DNA from 3 places in the Alteromonas sp. NFXS44 genome. Region 2 is predicted to be linked to each of the others. Evidence: predicted binding sites of a transcription regulator. Region 2 holds the regulator's gene; each other region holds the start of a gene.
The links. The regulator sigma-54, encoded in region 2, starts transcription at its own class of promoters, with help from an activator protein. The targets are predictions, from matches to a motif close to GTTGGCACGNNNNTNGNNT.
Positions count from the first base shown of each region.

Region 1: the regulator sigma-54 is predicted to act here: its motif matches at 3,333-3,351, upstream of glnA (glutamate--ammonia ligase).
Region 3: the regulator sigma-54 is predicted to act here: its motif matches at 1,616-1,634, upstream of J3369_RS08055 (DUF4097 family beta strand repeat-containing protein).

Region 1 covers NZ_JAGDEA010000011.1:503,100-508,861, forward strand. Annotated here, with positions in the region: gene J3369_RS15980 (MalY/PatB family protein) at 1-357, opposite strand, end outside; gene J3369_RS15985 (response regulator) at 457-831, opposite strand; gene typA (translational GTPase TypA) at 1,027-2,853, opposite strand; gene glnA (glutamate--ammonia ligase) at 3,422-4,831, shown strand; gene J3369_RS16000 (DUF4124 domain-containing protein) at 4,933-5,442, shown strand; gene glnL (nitrogen regulation protein NR(II)) at 5,570-5,762, shown strand, end outside.
Region 2 covers NZ_JAGDEA010000002.1:360,714-366,475, reverse strand. Annotated here, with positions in the region: gene J3369_RS04820 (KpsF/GutQ family sugar-phosphate isomerase) at 1-680, shown strand, start outside; gene kdsC (3-deoxy-manno-octulosonate-8-phosphatase KdsC) at 680-1,234, shown strand; gene lptC (LPS export ABC transporter periplasmic protein LptC) at 1,231-1,794, shown strand; gene lptA (lipopolysaccharide transport periplasmic protein LptA) at 1,763-2,332, shown strand; gene lptB (LPS export ABC transporter ATP-binding protein) at 2,338-3,063, shown strand; gene J3369_RS04795 (RNA polymerase factor sigma-54) at 3,159-4,643, shown strand; gene hpf (ribosome hibernation promoting factor) at 4,676-4,963, shown strand; gene ptsN (PTS IIA-like nitrogen regulatory protein PtsN) at 4,972-5,415, shown strand; gene rapZ (RNase adapter RapZ) at 5,463-5,762, shown strand, end outside.
Region 3 covers NZ_JAGDEA010000005.1:618,286-624,047, reverse strand. Annotated here, with positions in the region: gene recN (DNA repair protein RecN) at 1-1,005, shown strand, start outside; gene J3369_RS08060 (outer membrane protein assembly factor BamE) at 1,143-1,499, shown strand; gene J3369_RS08055 (DUF4097 family beta strand repeat-containing protein) at 1,760-2,440, shown strand; gene J3369_RS08050 (endonuclease/exonuclease/phosphatase family protein) at 2,484-3,632, opposite strand; partial or broken gene J3369_RS08045 (P1 family peptidase) at 3,678-4,694, opposite strand; gene J3369_RS08040 (DUF445 domain-containing protein) at 4,830-5,762, opposite strand, start outside.

The sequences.
Region 1 (5,762 bases), on a different contig from region 2:
ATAATTGGGCGTTTGCACCATCACTTTATCACCGGGCTTACAATACGCTTTAATGGCAATGTTAAATGCCGGCACGACGCCCGGCGTCCATACCAGCCAGTCAGGATCAATAACCCAGTCGTGTTTGTCTTCAAGCCAGCGCTGAACAGCCTCAATAGCCGGCTTGTACTGTGCCGGCAATACATAACCCATGATGCCGTGATCAACACTGGAAGAGAGTGCATCCAGAATGGCGGGGGCGCAACGGAATTCCATATCGGCAACCCATGCCGGAATGATGTCCTGACCGGCGTATTTCTGCCATTTAAAAGAATAGGTATCCTGACGGGAAGGCGTATCGTCGAAATTGAAAGGCACGTGAGATTTTCCTGTGTTGCAGTGCTAAAAGAGAGTGCGAGAAGGCCCCTGCGGGCCATATCTTTGTGCCTGTAACACTACAACGATTAACGGTCAGCTTCAATCCACCAGTTGCTTAACTTTCTGCACCAGGTTTTCTGTTGTGAACGGTTTGGCGAGAAACTGGGTGGCTCCGCCTTTTTTCGCTGCGATTACCGTGTCACGTGTGGCATCAGCCGTCAGTAAGATGAAGGGGGTTTTCAATCCTGCTTCACGGCACGCTTTCAGCAACGTCAAACCGTCGTATTGGGGCATGTTCTGATCACTGATGATCAAAGACAAATTATCCTGCGGCTGGTTGACTAAAAAGTCGTGCGCCATCTCACTCCGGCTGAAAGCAAACACATTAGCACCCAGCTCTTCTTCCAGTGCATAGGTCACAATGTCTAACGTTATCGTATCATCATCTATCACCGCGATGGTGTATTCAGCCACACTTTACTCCTTAACAGCATTGCTACAGCAGCTCTGAACTATTTCTCTTTCCGGACTTTCCGGCGCTCAATGTAGACACATACATTGCCGGATCCGGCGCAACATGAAGAATAAGTCTTATTCACCGGGATTGAAACAATACTTCAGGCGAAAAAAAAGCGTCCATCAGGACGCTTTTTCAAAAATACTCAGTACTTATTTCGCACGGCCGGCACGTTTACGGTCGTTTTCAGTCAGCAGCTTCTTACGAATACGGATGCTTACCGGCGTAACTTCTACCAGTTCATCGTCATCGATAAATTCCAGCGCCTGTTCAAGAGACATCTTCACAGGTGGAACAAGAGTTTGCGCTTCATCAGTACCTGATGCACGCACGTTTGTCAGCTGCTTACCTTTCAGGGCGTTTACTGTCAGGTCGTTGTCACGGCTGTGAATACCGATGATCATACCTTCGTAAACTTCAACACCGTGTCCGATGAACAGACGACCGCGTTCCTGCAGGTTAAACAGAGCGTTAGTCAGTGCTTTACCCATTGCGTTTGCAATCAGTACACCGTTCTTACGCTTACCGATAGTACCGCCTTTGTGCGGACCGTAGTGGTCGAACGTGTGGTACAACAGACCAGAGCCTGAAGTCATAGTCATAAACTCAGTCTGGAAACCAATCAGACCACGGCTTGGAATGATGAAGTCCATACGGATACGGCCTTTACCATCCGGGTTCATGTCACGCATTTCTGCTTTACGCAGACCAAGCTGTTCCATGATTGAACCCTGGTGCTCGTCTTCACAGTCGATAGTCAGTGTTTCAAACGGTTCCTGCAGCTCGCCGTCAACTTCTTTCAGGATTACTTCCGGGCGTGATACCGCCAGCTCGTAACCTTCGCGACGCATGTTTTCAATCAGGATACCTAAGTGCAGTTCACCACGGCCTGATACGCGAAATTTATCCGGGTCAGTCGTTTCTTCAACGCGCAGTGCCACGTTGTGTACCAGCTCGTCCTGCAGACGCTCAAGGATGTTACGTGAAGTCACGTACTTACCTTCTTTACCCGCAAACGGAGATGTGTTCACCTGGAACGTCATGGTTACTGTTGGCTCATCAACACTCAGAGGCGGTAACGCTTCCACTGTATTTACGTCACACACAGTGTCAGAGATTTTCAGTTCGCCCAGACCGGTAATCGCGATGATGTCACCTGCATGAGCAGATTCAACTTCATGACGCTCAAGACCTAAGTAACCCAGTACCTGACCCACTTTACCGTTACGCTTCTTACCATCAGCACCAACAACAGTAACCTGCTGGTTCATCTTCACGCTACCGCGCTTAACACGACCAACTCCGATTACGCCAACATATGAGTTGTAGTCCAGCTGAGAGATCTGCATCTGGAATGCACCGGCAGGGTCTGCATTTGGCGCTTCAACCTGATCCACGATTAACTGGAACAGTGGCGTCATGTCTTCGCCTTTGGTGTCTGCATCCATTGATGCCCAGCCGTTAAGGGCTGATGCATAGATAACCTGGAAGTCCAGCTGCTCGTCAGTCGCACCTAAGTTATCGAACAGGTCAAAAACCTGATCCATTACCCAGTCAGGACGTGCGCCCGGCTTGTCAATTTTATTGATTACTACGATTGGCTTCAGACCCTGAGCAAACGCTTTTTGCGTTACGAAACGGGTTTGCGGCATAGGACCTTCCTGCGCATCAACCAGCAGCAGTACTGAGTCAGCCATCGACATTACACGTTCAACCTCACCACCGAAGTCGGCGTGTCCCGGGGTGTCTACGATGTTGATGCGGTAGTCATTCCAGTTAATGGCGGTGTTTTTCGCCAGAATGGTAATACCACGCTCTTTCTCGATGTCGTTAGAGTCCATTACCCGTTCCTGGGCTTCGCCACGGCTTTCCAGCGTACCGGATTGCTGTAACAGTTTGTCAACCAGAGTCGTTTTACCATGGTCAACGTGCGCGATAATCGCGATATTGCGTAACTTATTAATATCAGTGGTGTTCATTGGGTCAAAGCCTTGGAAATCAGCGTTGCAGATGTAAGAAAAACATCAGGCAGATTTGATTACAAAAACGGAATAGTGAAATGTGCGCGGATTGTACAGAAATTCCTTTCGCTTTGCGCATATTTTTTTATTTTTCTTTGTGACACTTTTCTGAATTGTGAGCGGATCTAATTTATTCCAATGTTTTATCAATGATCCTACTAGTATCCGGGTTTGCTTTGTTCTAGTCTAAGCATCAGTTCTTATCTTCATATACTGCAATTTCTGCATTGTCACAGCCTTTATTCTTCTGCTCCGGTTCGAATCATGCCGGTACGGATAAATCACGGCTTTATAATGTTCAGCAGTCCGATAGAACCCGATGAATCAAAAACACCCTTACGCACCAAAACAGAGCTTCACTGCACCGTTATAGTGCATTTGCGTTTGTGGATTTTTGTGCTACTGCCTGCTAAGCCGCGTTTTACCGTCTTCATGTAAGTGGCATGAAAATAGCTTTAATGATTCTCAATTATTTTGGAGTGAAATTGTTCATTCCACGTTTATTCTAATAAATCCGGAGGACACGATGTCAATAGAAAAGGCATTAGAGCTGATCAAAGAAAGCGAAGCTAAATTTGTAGACTTACGCTTTACCGACACAAAAGGCAAAGAGCAACACGTATCGATCCCTGCGGGTCTGGTCGATGATGAGTTCTTTACAGAAGGTAAAATGTTCGATGGTTCTTCAATTTCTGGTTGGAAACACATCAACGAATCAGACATGATCCTGATGCCAGACTCAACAACTTGCGTTGTTGACCCGTTCGCAGAAGAAACTCAGGTAAACATCCGTTGTGACATCGTCGAGCCGACTACTCTTGAAGGCTACGACCGTGACCCTCGTTCTGTTGCACGTCGTGCAGAAGAGTTCCTGAAGTCTACTGGTATCGGTGACACTGCTTTCTTCGGTCCAGAGCCAGAATTCTTCCTGTTTGACGATGTGAAATTCCACACTGACATGGCGGGTTCTTTCTTCAAGATCGATTCTTCTGAAGCAAAATGGAACTCCGGTGCAGAATTCGAAGGCGGTAACCTTGCTCACCGTCCAGGCGTAAAAGGCGGTTACTTCCCGGTTCCACCAGTAGACTCAGCACACGACATCCGTGGCGCAATGTGTCTGGTTATGGAAGAAATGGGTCTGGTAGTTGAAGCTCACCACCACGAAGTAGCAACTGCTGGTCAGAACGAAATCGCTTGTGCTTTCAACACGCTGGTTAAGAAAGCTGACGAAGTGCAAATCTATAAGTATGTTGTTCACAACGTTGCAAATGCATACGGTCAGTCTGCGACATTCATGCCTAAGCCTTTGGTTGGCGACAACGGTTCTGGTATGCACGTTCACCAGTCTATCGCTAAAGATGGCAAAAACATCTTCGCAGGCGACAAGTACGCTGGTATGTCTGAAGAAGCGCTGTACTACATCGGTGGTATCATCAAGCATGCCCGTGCAATCAACGCATTCACTAACGCTTCTACTAACTCGTACAAGCGTCTGGTACCAGGCTTTGAAGCACCGGTTATGCTGGCTTACTCTGCACGTAACCGTTCTGCGTCAATCCGTATTCCTTACGTAACAAGCGATAAAGCGCGTCGTATCGAAGTACGTTTCCCTGACCCGACTGGTAACCCTTACCTGGGCTTCACTGCTATGTTAATGGCAGGTATCGACGGTATCATCAACAAGATTCACCCTGGTGACTCTATGGATAAAGACCTGTACGACTTACCACCAGAAGAAGCAGCAGAAATCCCAACTGTTTGTAGTTCACTGGAAATGGCTCTGGAAGCACTGGATAACGACCGCGACTTCCTGAAAGCCGGTGGCGTTATGACTGACGACATGATCGATGCATACATCGGTCTGAAGTCTGAAGAAGTGACTAAACTGAACATGTCTACTCACCCTGTTGAGTTCGACATGTACTACAGCGTATAAGACACTCGCTGATTTGATTTGAAAAAGCCCGCATCTGCGGGCTTTTTTTCGTCCCGGCTTTTGCTAGACTGAGAATTCTTTCGTTGTGAAAATGGTGTCCGATGATACTTCGCATTTTGCTTGTCACCGCTATGTTCGTGCCCTCAGTACAGTCTCAAACAATTTATAAAGTCGTGAAAGAAGACGGTACCGTTCTGTATACAGACGTGCCACAGGACGGCGCAGAGACCCTTGAGTTCGAAGCCAATACCAGTAACGTTGCAGACAGCCCCGACATCAAAGCGACGCAACAAACACAATCCCGCGATAAACAGCCCGACTATGAAGTATCCATTACCTCTCCGGAACCGGAAGCCACAATTCGTAATAACAACGGTCAGTTTTCTATAACTGCCGCTACCACCCCGGCCTTCCGTGGCCGCTACCGTCTTACTTTCGACGGCCAGCCAACCCGCATCAACAGTAGCGGTAAGTTCAACCTCACCGGCATTGACCGTGGCGCCCATACTTATCATGTAGACATAATTGATAATAAGGGCAAGACTCTTGCATCATCTCCTCAGCAAACACTTTATTTGCATCAGGCATCAGTGTTTATCAATAACAATTAGCGTTCTATGGTGGCGCAGCCAGCGCACCATGCGGGTTCATCAGAAAATTTTATTTTGGTGCAATTAACACCGTTTGAACGCATTAAACTATAATGCACCATAAAAGTGCAAACGAGGAATACTCGGCATGCAAGCCACCGAGTTTGAAACAAACCATTTATTGAACAACCTGAACACAGCGTTGGTAATGGTCAACGAACGGTTGCAAATCGTTTATGCCAATCACGCAGGGGAAGCGTTGTTCGAGACTGGGGTGAAGCAGCTCTCCGGACACAAGCTATCGGATTTTTTTGCGCCGAACGCCATCAATGATGCCCGTT
Region 2 (5,762 bases):
CAAATTCCGGAGAAACCGGCGAACTGGTGAATCTGCTTCCCGTGGTCAAGCGGCTGTCTGTGCCTGTCATCGCAATGACGAACAGCGAATCAAGCACCCTTGGCCAGCATGCAGATGTGGTACTCAATATCAGTGTGGAAAAAGAAGCCTGTTCGCTGGGGCTTGCACCGACCTCAAGTACTACGGCAACGCTGGTAATGGGTGACGCGCTGGCTATTGCACTTCTGGATGCTAAAGGATTCACCTCAGATGATTTCGCCCTCTCTCACCCGGGCGGCAGTCTGGGCCGGAAACTGTTACTCAAAGTGGGCGATATCATGTTGACCGGCGACGCTCTTCCCCTTGTATCGTCCGGGGCAACCATTTCACAGGCTTTGCTGGAAATATCTTCTAAGGGTCTGGGAATGACAGGTATTACAGATAACAGCGGCAAACTCAGCGGTATTTTTACCGACGGCGATCTGAGACGAATCCTGGACGCCAGAACCGACATTCATACCACTCCGGTAGCCAATGTTATGACCCGCGGCGGTAAAACTACCCGCTCCGGTACTCTGGCAGTGGAAGCGTTAAATTTAATGGAAAAACACAAGATCAGTGCGCTGATGGTGGTGGATGAAGATGATCACCCCGTGGGCGCTTTCAACATGCATATGTTGCTTAAAGCAGGAGTTCTCTGATGGGACATGAAGTCACTTTTTACGGCGTGATCAGTGAAGAGCGGTTTGAAAAACTCAAAGGGCTGAAACTGCTCGTTTGTGATATCGACGGCGTATTTTCTGACGGCAGAATTTATCTTGGCAACAATGGTGAAGAGTTAAAAGCCTTTCACACCCGCGATGGCTATGGCGTTAAGGCATTAATTAACAGTGGTTTGGACGTTGCTGTCATTACCGGCCGCGACTCGGCCATTGTAAAGAATCGCATGATCGCCCTGAATGTGAAGCACATTATTCAGGGTCAGGAAGATAAAGCCACTGCTATGGCGGAGTTGTGCGAAAAGTTGAACCTGGCGCCATCAGAGGTCGCTGCCATCGGTGATGATATGCCGGATCTTGGCATGTACCGGTTTGCCGAAACAAAGATTGCGGTGAAAGATGCCCATCCGGCCGTCACCCGTGAAGCGAACTGGATCACCACAAAAAATGGTGGATTCGGGGCAGTACGGGAAGTCTGCGATGTGATATTACAAGCGCTCGGCACGCTGGACACCATACACGGAGCCAGTATATGAACCGTTTAGGGATCAGTATTTCTGCGCTGTTTGTTATGGCGCTGCTGATGTACCTTCCGGTCTGGATGGCAGAAGAGCAGGCTCCGGCGAAAAAAGCCGGTGCAGACGCCTTACGCCCTGCCTATAAAGCAAAGAATTTGACAACCACACTGTATAACGAAGAAGGCAAACTCAACCACGAAGTCTTTGCCGCCTCTATGGAGCATTACGACCAACTAGGCTTTGTGTTATTCGACCAACCCAAATACACTGTCTATGTGAATGATGACGAGGCCCCATGGCAAGTCACCGCTGATGAAGGCACACTCTACAACGATGATCTGATCCAGCTGGAAGACAATGTGCTGATAAAAAGCCTGAATCCTGAAGAGTTTATCCAGACCATTACAACCAATTTTATTAAGGTAAATCTGGATGACAAAACCATGACTTCAGATCAGCCGGTAGATATACGCGGTGTACAGACCATCATTAAAAGTAACGGTTTCAATGCAAACCTGCGTACCCAACAATATGAGTTAATTGATCATGTGCAGACAATTTATTCCCCGGGCAGTTAGCCTTTTCGCAGCAATAGCGCTGCTTGCTGCTGCCGGTGAGGCAATGGCCGGCTCCGGTGATTTTGAAAAGCCGATTACCGTGGATGCCAAGTCACAGTTTATCGACGGTAAAAAGAAGAAATCGGTTTTTAAAGACGATGTGAAGATAACCCAGGGTTCTCTCATTATTGCCGCAGATGAAGTGGAAGCCATCGCCAGTGATGGTGAAGGGAAAGAGATTTTTATCGCCCGCGGAAAACCAGCCAGTTATTCTCAAACGCTGGATGACGGGGCCAAAGTAAAAGCCAGTGCAAATGAAATTCGCTACGAAGTAGCTAAACAACTTATTTCCTTGCAAGGTGATGCAAAAATCCAGCAAGATACCAGCATGGTCCAGGGAGATAGCATCACCTATGACATGTCAAAAGAGCAACTTCTGGCAACCGGCGGAGAAAGTAACAGCAACGGCCGTGTAACCACGGTTTTCCGTCCTGACACAGTTAAAGAGCTGAAGGAAGACAACAAGTCTTCAGACAGAAACGAAAACGAGGGTAACTAAGTTACATGGCAACCCTGAGTGCGACTCACCTGGCAAAGTCGTATAAATCACGCCAGGTCGTCCGTGACGTTAGTTTATCGGTTTCTACCGGACAGATAGTAGGTCTGCTGGGTCCTAACGGCGCAGGTAAAACCACAACGTTTTACATGATTGTGGGTCTTGTGCCGCTCGATAAAGGCAAGATCCTCATTGATGAGCAGGAGCTGACGCACCAGCCAATGCATGAGCGTGCCCGCCGGGGAATTGGTTATTTACCCCAGGAGGCATCCATTTTCCGAAAGCTGACCGTACATGAAAACATCATGGCGATATTGCAGACGCGTAAAGACTTAAAAAATCATCAACGTGAACAGGAAGCGGATGCACTACTTGATGAATTTAATATTAACCATATACGTAATAGTACAGGTATGAGTTTGTCGGGTGGCGAACGCCGCCGGGTTGAAATTGCCCGCGCACTGGCAGCCAATCCGCAATTTATTTTGCTCGATGAACCCTTCGCCGGAGTTGACCCGATTTCGGTTAATGATATAAAGAAGATCATTCAGCACTTACGGGACAGAGGTATCGGTATCCTCATCACCGACCACAATGTCAGGGAAACCCTTGATGTGTGTGAAGAGGCCTATATCGTCAGTCATGGAGAACTGATTGCTCAGGGCACCGCAGAACAGGTATTAAGTAATCAAAAAGTTCGTGATGTATACCTTGGTGAGCAATTCAGGCTATAGTTAAGATATCGGGATGAGCATTTAACGGAGATTTCGCCACCGGCACTCACACCGCTACAACCGGATGTCCTTTTTAGAGTTTATATAAGACGTAGATGAAACCATCTTTACAGTTAAAATTTAGCCAACAACTGACAATGACGCCTCAGCTTCAGCAGGCGATCAAGCTATTGCAGTTGTCTACGCTGGACTTACAACAAGAAATTCAGGAAGCCCTCGATTCTAATCCTTTGCTGGAAGTCGACGACAGCTCCGACAACGATGTAATTGAGAAAAATAACATCGATAATGATGACAGCATGCAGGAGTCTGCATCAGCATCATCTTCTGACAGCATGGATACCGGTGAAGCACTGGAAAAGAATGATTTACCGGACGAGTTGCCCATCGACAGTACCTGGGATGAGTACATTTCTGCGTCTTCAGCCCCCGCGCCCGGCCCTTCCGGTAGCGATGACGAACAAATCTTTCAGGGTGAAACCACCGAAAATATTCAGGACCATCTGCTGTGGCAAATGCGTCTGACACCTTTTTCTGACATAGACCGCGCCATCGCACTGGCGATTATTGACTCCATTGATGAGTCCGGTTATCTCACGGTTACCGTTGACGACATTCTGCAAAGCGTAAACAGTGACGATATGGAAGAGCCCGTTGAAGAAGATGAGGTTGAGTGCGTACTCAAACGTATTCAGCTCTTTGATCCTCTCGGTTCCGGCTCCCGCACACCGCAGGAATGCTTGCTGGTGCAACTGGCGCAATTTGCACCGGAAACACCGTGGCTGGAAGAAGCGAAACTGCTGCTCAGAGAGCATTCCGATCTGTTAGGCAGCAAAGATTACCGTACATTAATGCGTAAAACCCGCCTGAAAGAAGATCAATTACGGGAAGCGATGCGTTTGCTGCAAACGCTGAATCCCCGTCCGGGCAGTGCATTAATTACGAAAGAGCCCGAATATGTCATTCCGGATGTATCGGTTGCTAAGAAAAATGGCCGTTGGGTAGTAGAATTAAACCCCGACAGCTTGCCTAAGCTCAGTGTTAATCAGCAGTACGCTGCAATGAGCCGTAAAGCACGAAACAGCAGTGATTCACAATTTATCCGCTCTCACATGCAGGAAGCCAAATGGTTTATTAAGAGCCTTGAGAGCCGGAACGATACACTGCTGAAAGTAGCAAATTGTATTGTTCAGCAACAAATGGGCTTTTTTGAGCATGGCCCTGAAATGATGAAACCAATGGTGCTGAATGATGTCGCAGAAATGGTAGATATGCACGAATCTACTATTTCCAGGGTAACAACGCAGAAGTACATGCACACGCCCCGTGGTATTTTCGAGTTGAAGTATTTCTTCTCCAGCCACGTTGCCACTGAATCAGGTGGTGAGTGTTCATCTACAGCGATTCGCGCCCTGATTAAGAAGCTGGTTGCCGCTGAAAATCCAGGCAAGCCGCTGAGTGACAGCAAGATTGCTTCGTTGTTGGCCGATCAAGGCATTATGGTTGCCCGGCGAACAATAGCAAAGTACCGGGAATCCTTATCGATCCCGCCGTCTAACCAACGCAAAAGCCTTATCTAACTTAAGGCTGCTCAAAATAAGGAAGACGAAATATGCAAATCAACCTTTCTGGTCATCACATTGAGATCACTGATTCTTTGCGTAATTATGTCGATACTAAGTTCAGCAAACTGGAACGTCATTTTGACCACATATCAAATGTGCACGTTATTTTAAATGTTGAAAAGCTTAGCCAAAAAGCAGAAGCAACGGTTCATCTTAGCGGCGCGGAAGTCTTCGCCTCTTCCGAAAATCAGGACATGTACGCTGCCATTGACAGCATGGTCGATAAGCTCGACAGGCAGGTCCTGAAACACAAGGAAAAGCTTAAAAAGCATTAATTGAATTCATGGATATACAAGCCATAGTCAGCCTGGACCGCACCGAGTGTGCGGTCCAGTGCAATAGCAAAAAACGCATTCTCGAAATCATCAGCGGGATTGCAGCTAAAAATAACCCCGATGTTGATGAAGCCACCGTGTTAAGTAGCCTGCTGGCCCGTGAGCGAATGGGCAGCACAGGTATAGGTAACGGCATTGCCCTCCCCCACGGCCGTCTGGCCGGACTGGAAAAAGTCATTGCCATTGTGGTTACCAGCACGCCCGCCATCGATTTTGATGCTATCGATAATAAACCTGTGGATATTTTCTTTACTTTGCTTGTCCCTCAAGAACAAACCGAAGGACATTTACAAACTCTGGCCATGGTTGCCGGTAAACTCAGTGATAAAGAAACCATAAAAACTATCCGCAAAGCTCAGACAAGTGATGATATTATTCGCGCATTACAGTAACTTAGTGTAATACGCACCGACAACATGTGACTTCAGGAGAAACGGGCGTGAAGTTAATCATCATCAGCGGACGTTCAGGTTCAGGAAAATCAGTAGCACTTCGTGCCCTAGAGGATCTGGGGTATTACTGCGTCGATAATATTCCGGTTAATCTTTTACCAGCCCTGACACACACTGTCGCCGATGAATACGAGCAGGTGGCTGTGAGTATTGATGTCAGGAACTTGCCTAAAGAGCCTTCTGAGCTGGTTGAAATTCTCGACTACCTGCCTCAGTCATGGACTGTCACCATCGTATATATTGACGCAAGTGACGATATGCTGGTGCGCAGGTTCAGTGAAACCCGC
Region 3 (5,762 bases), on a different contig from region 2:
GAACAGGCGCAAACAAGTTTTTATAACCTGTATGAGAATGACGAGGGTAATGCGTTATCCATTATCCAAAATGGTCTTGACCGTCTGTCTGAGCTGGAAGAACACGACAGCGCCCTGACGCCGATTATTGCCTTGCTGAACGAGGCCTCAATTCAGGTAGAAGAAGCGGCCAGAGAATTACGCAGCTATTGCGATGATCTTGAAATAGATCCTCTGCGGCTGCAACAGGTGGAATCCCGTTACAGCAAAGCCATGGAACTGGCACGTAAGCATACTGTGATGCCTGAAGAACTGTTCGGGCATCATCAGGCACTGGCGGCAGAATTTGCCGGTCTGGAGCAGGATGAGAATCGTCTTGAAGATTTACAGCATGAGGTCGTTGAAGCAAAAGATACTTACCGTCAGGCCTGTGAGGCACTTTCAGCTTCAAGGCAGGTTGCTTCGGTTAAGCTGGCAGAAGCGATTCAGGGGCAAATACGTCAGATGAATATGCCTCATGCGGTAATCGATATTGCTGTCGATTATCAGGAAGACAAAACGCCTGTGGCGTCCGGTCTGGATGATGTGACTTTCCTGGTATCCACTAACCCTGGTCAGCCGGCAGACAAGCTGGAAAAAGTGGTATCGGGCGGTGAACTGTCGCGTATCGGGCTTGCCATTCAGGTACTGACCAGCGACAAACACGCAACACCGACCATGATTTTCGATGAGGTCGATACAGGGATCAGCGGCCCTACCGCCGCCATCGTGGGTGGTTTGTTACGCCGGCTGGGTAAAGTGAGTCAGGTCATGTGTGTTACGCACTTACCTCAGGTTGCTGCACAGGCCCATAACCAGTTGTTTGTGACCAAGTTCAGTGATGGTAGTACAACAGAAACTCAGATGTTGCCATTAACGAAGCAGGACCGGATAGACGAACTGGCCCGGTTGCTTGCCGGTGACAAGGTAACCGAATCAGCTCTGGCAAATGCCAGAGAACTGTTAGAAAGTGCAGAATCGAACTAATAAGCGGTTGATTGGTCATAGGTGATTGGGTAGCATGCTGTCGCGCATTATTTTGCGACAGCCGCATTCTGACACTGGTTTGCCGGCAAAGGTAATGCCTGTCACTATAATCAAAGCATAACTGGACAAGCTCACGCATGAAGTTGTATCAAATCGCTATTTTGTTAACCGCTGTATTTTTCACCACTGCCTGTAACAACTGGATCTACCGGATTGATGTACCACAGGGCAACTTTCTGGACGAACGTGACGTTAAAAAGCTGCGTGTTGGCATGACCAAAGAGCAGGTTGTTTATGTTCTGGGCCACCCTGTTGTTGAAGACTCTTTTGATAAGAGCACATGGTATTACGTGTACGATATGAAGCGCGGTATGTCCAAACGCGGTGAAGATTTCCAGAAGCAACTGGTACTTAATTTCGACGGTAATGTGCTGACCACCGTAGAAGGTGACTTCGAATTGTCAGAAGATTTTAATACCCCGCTCGATCAGTAAGCATTTTTGGTCCGGAACACCAAAATGTGGTGTTCCGTACTACTCCCGGATACGCTCTCCCCTTCCCCCTGCACGCCAAAAATCCATAACCTCCTGATTTTAAATACATAATCACTTTTGGCTCAGCAATTGCTGAACTTGTCATACTTTTTACACTCATTCGTGTGCGGTTATTGCTCATTATTAAGTGAATCCTTCCCGGCAAAATCGGGACTATTAACGCCATACCGGACACACATCACTACAAAACGGAAAATAGAATGCTAAACAGGAATCGCTCAATTATTGCTTTATCACTTTTATGTGCTGCCACGCTATCAGGCTGTGTAATCAATGTCGGGGGTAACGGTGATTATCACGATGGCGGCGATGTAAGCAGTGTGCTGGGATCGGTAACCATCTATGAAGGCCGCCATGCTGGTGATGTGTCTTCCGTCAACGGAGACGTGACTTTGCAAACATTTACTGTTGCTGAAGATGTCAGTACGGTGAATGGCAATATCAGTATTGCAGATAACGCTGCAATCAATGATGCGAGTACGGTTAACGGCGATATCAATGCCGGTAAAAACCTGAATGTGTTTGGTGATATGTCTACGGTAAATGGCAATATCGGGCTTTCTGTGAATAGTCTGGTGGAAGGCGATTTGGAAACAGTGAATGGCGACATTACGGTGCCGGATGGCGAGATAAAAGGCTCAGTCTCAACACAAAACGGTGATGTCAGCTTGTCAGGCAATACCCGGATCTACGGCGACATCGTATTTGAAGAAACTGAAAATGGCTGGATGAAGAAAAAATCCGAACAACCGGTGCTTTCAATCACGGAAGATGTGGTTGTTAACGGCAACATCATTTTAGAGCGCGCCGTTGTACTTGAGCTTGCTAACCCTGCGCTGGAAAGCAAAGTAATAAGACGCAACAACAGTAACCGCAGCTAATCCTTGCAGGCCGGACAGAAATACATCTGTCCGGCCTTTTTGGTCATTTACCGGTCAACATGACGTCCAGCCAGACCAGGCGGTGATCAGAACTCGCTTCACGATCTTTCACCAGACGGTACAACGGGCTGGCTTTTTCGGGCCAGAAAACACCGCTACCGGTCACTTCAAAGCCATATCTTGACGGTAAAACGTAATCTGCCCTTGCCCCCCAGTGTGCAGTGAACCTGCGGCTGTATGGCTCTGTTGAATGTTCACGGCCACCTTCACTTTCCGGGATAACGTTGCCGTTCACATAACGGTTATCAATAAGCTGTTCTATGACGCCGGGCCGGTGTTTATCACCCGCATCGGCAGCGTTGAAATCGCCCGCCAGTACGAAACGGGTGTTTTCCGGCAGGCCGGATTGTTTGCCCTCATCATCAGTAATATATTCGCCTTTATCCGGAGACAGATAGTCAGCCATCAGCCTGATTTCATCATGGTTCCGCTTTCCGTTTCGGTCTTCATCACCATCGAAATTAGGCGGTGTGGGATGCATAGCAAGTACATGCACAATGCGGCCATTAACGTTAACGGGTATATCCCAGTGAGACTTGGAGCTTAACCGGAACTCGGCCCATTCCTCTTCGTTATACCAGGGAGTATCTGTGGTTGGGTCAACGGGCTTCTGAGCACCGGGCATATCTTTCCACTTAAATGTCTGCAAGCTGTGCACCTGATCATGCACGACGGGATATTTCGACAATACAACCATGCCATACTGGCCGGGATACAAGCCAAATCCCCACGCATCACCGCCTGTTCCGGTCGCTTTACCATCGTTATCCAGATCGAAAGGAGACGGCTCACCGGTGTTCACCGGCGCGAGATAAACGTACGGGTAATCGATAGCAGGTTGCCCGTGCTGGCTGACATTCAGATAATTTTGAATAAAAGCCCGTACACCATCGCTCTGCGATTTAATGTAATCAAACTCATTAAGCAAAATAATATCCGGCGCGGTGCGCTGAATGATCTCAGCTATATTTTTGACCTGCGGATTATTGCCATCTGACAGCACCTTTTTAAGCACGTCATCACCGGGCGGAAGCCCTGAAGAAGGGTAATTCGTCGACTCCATACTTACGTTAAAAGTAGCCACTCTTAATGTATCAGATGACTCTGTTCTCCCGTGTTCGGCCGGGAACATAGAGCGGATTTTGTCTACCGGCAGAGCTTTTACACTCCCGTGAAAACCTTCCACGTCCTCAGCCATCAGCAGACTGTTATAAATGGCTTCCTGCGTTGCTTCAATCACCGCCTCGAATAAAGGTGAGACCTGACTGTTCGCCATGACAGTGGATGAATGCGCCGGCGACTGCTCGTCACGACGTAATGCATCTGCGTTAGAAAAGGCTATAACATAATCACCTGAGCCGTTTGTCAGGCTGGCACCGGTTCGCGCAACACCGGCCATGGCCCGCTTTGCCAGCCTTTCCAGATTGCGGTCGTCCAGCGGTGCGTCTGTTGCAACCACGATCATGATGGAGCCGTCAGCAGCGGTATCGTTATTCAGTTCGTTATACAGGTAGTGCTGATTGAGCGCTTCCCCGGCTTTCAGGCCGTCAATATTCAGGATGCCGCCAAAGTTACTTTGTACCAGCACACCGACTGTGTATCCGCCCAGTGATGCAGGCAACAAACGGCTGCTTGTACCAATTCCGCCTTTCCATCCGAAGGCGCGGGTACCGCTGCCGGCACCATTATTTCCCTCTGCAACCGGGCCACTTTGCGCAGTATTGATAGCCTGAATCACATCAGCTTTCGTTACAGTTCTGCGGCGGATGTCGTTAAGAAATCCGTCGTTGGTTTCACCTACGACAGCGTTCACCGATGCCACGTCTTCATTCCCAGGTTGTGCCAGCGTCCATTCCACCACACCGGCAATACCTTCAGCCACATTCAGTGTATTAGTAAGCACAACGGGTGTTTCAATTTCTCCCAGCTCACGGATTTGACTGATCCCGGCCATTTTGCCGTATCCATTGCCCACGTATACCGCAGCCGGTACCTTACGCTGCCGTAAATTGCCCTCTGCCGGAATAATGGCTGTCACGCCGGTGTGAACGTCTTTTCCGTTATGAAGGGTTACCTGCCCCACCCGTACGCCTGCGACATCAGTAATACTGTTCAGTTTTCCGGTCGCAAGTACACCCGGCGCTATGCCAATTTCACGGGCTCTGACCTGCTCTGCGTCTGCGCTGATATGCATAAGCGGCAACACCAGCAGTAACGCCGGAAGAATTCGTTTTCTCATGTTGTTTTCGTTTTTTATAAATAGAAATGGGGAAGGAAAAGTGTCACACGATAGTGCAAAAAACTCAAAAGGAAGACGGCTACGTACCGGTTATAAAAGACTGATGGCATGTTCAATTAAAAACAGACAGGCACCAATCAGCCCGCCCACCAACGTACCGTTAATACGCACTTTTTGCAGATCTTTACCGATGTTCAGTTCAATTTGTTCCGCCATCTGGTTGTCATCCCATGCCAGAATGGTTTTACGGATATGATCAGTAAGAAAATCTGCGAGCTCCGGCGCCATCGCTCTGGCTGCTTCTGCAATGTGTGCATCAATAGCGTTTGCCAGTTGCTCATCGTTTGCCACCGATTTACCAGCTTCCTGCAGTGCATGGGATAAACGGCCTGTGAACTTGCCGTCTGTGGCTGCAACATCATCGATTAACCAGCGTTTCACGTCGCCCCACACCTGAAACAAGTACTGCTGAAGGGTATCGTTGTTCAGCAACTGGTTACGGATATTTTCCAGCTTCTCTGTCATAGCAGGGTCGGTTTCCATCCTCGCGGTGAAGTCCTCCAGCTGGCGGTCGAAACTCTTGCGTACCGGGTGTTCGCTGTCATTGGCAATATCCGCCAGAATGCTCACAATGGCTTTGGAAGCGATGTCAGCGCCCTGCTCGCTCAACCAGGTGGTCGGCAATATTTTCTCCAGTCGCCGGTACTCTGCTTTCAGCCAGCTATGTAGCTTTTCAGCAATAAACATCTGACTGTCAGGCCGGTGAGCAAGCTCTGCGATTTTATAAAGCAACTGGTCCAGCACCTCCTGATGTCGCTTATCACGGGTCAAAACCCGTAACGTGCCGGCCGCGAGAGGTGAAAGATCCATTTTCAGCAGAGCCCGCTTCACTCCGCTTACCATCATGTCCTGAACGGGTTTATCATCCAGCGTGTTAATGATCCCCACCAGCGAGCGCGCACCGAAGCGACTCAGACGATCTGCGTTTTGAGGCTCGCGCAACCACCTTGCCATTCCCTGAGC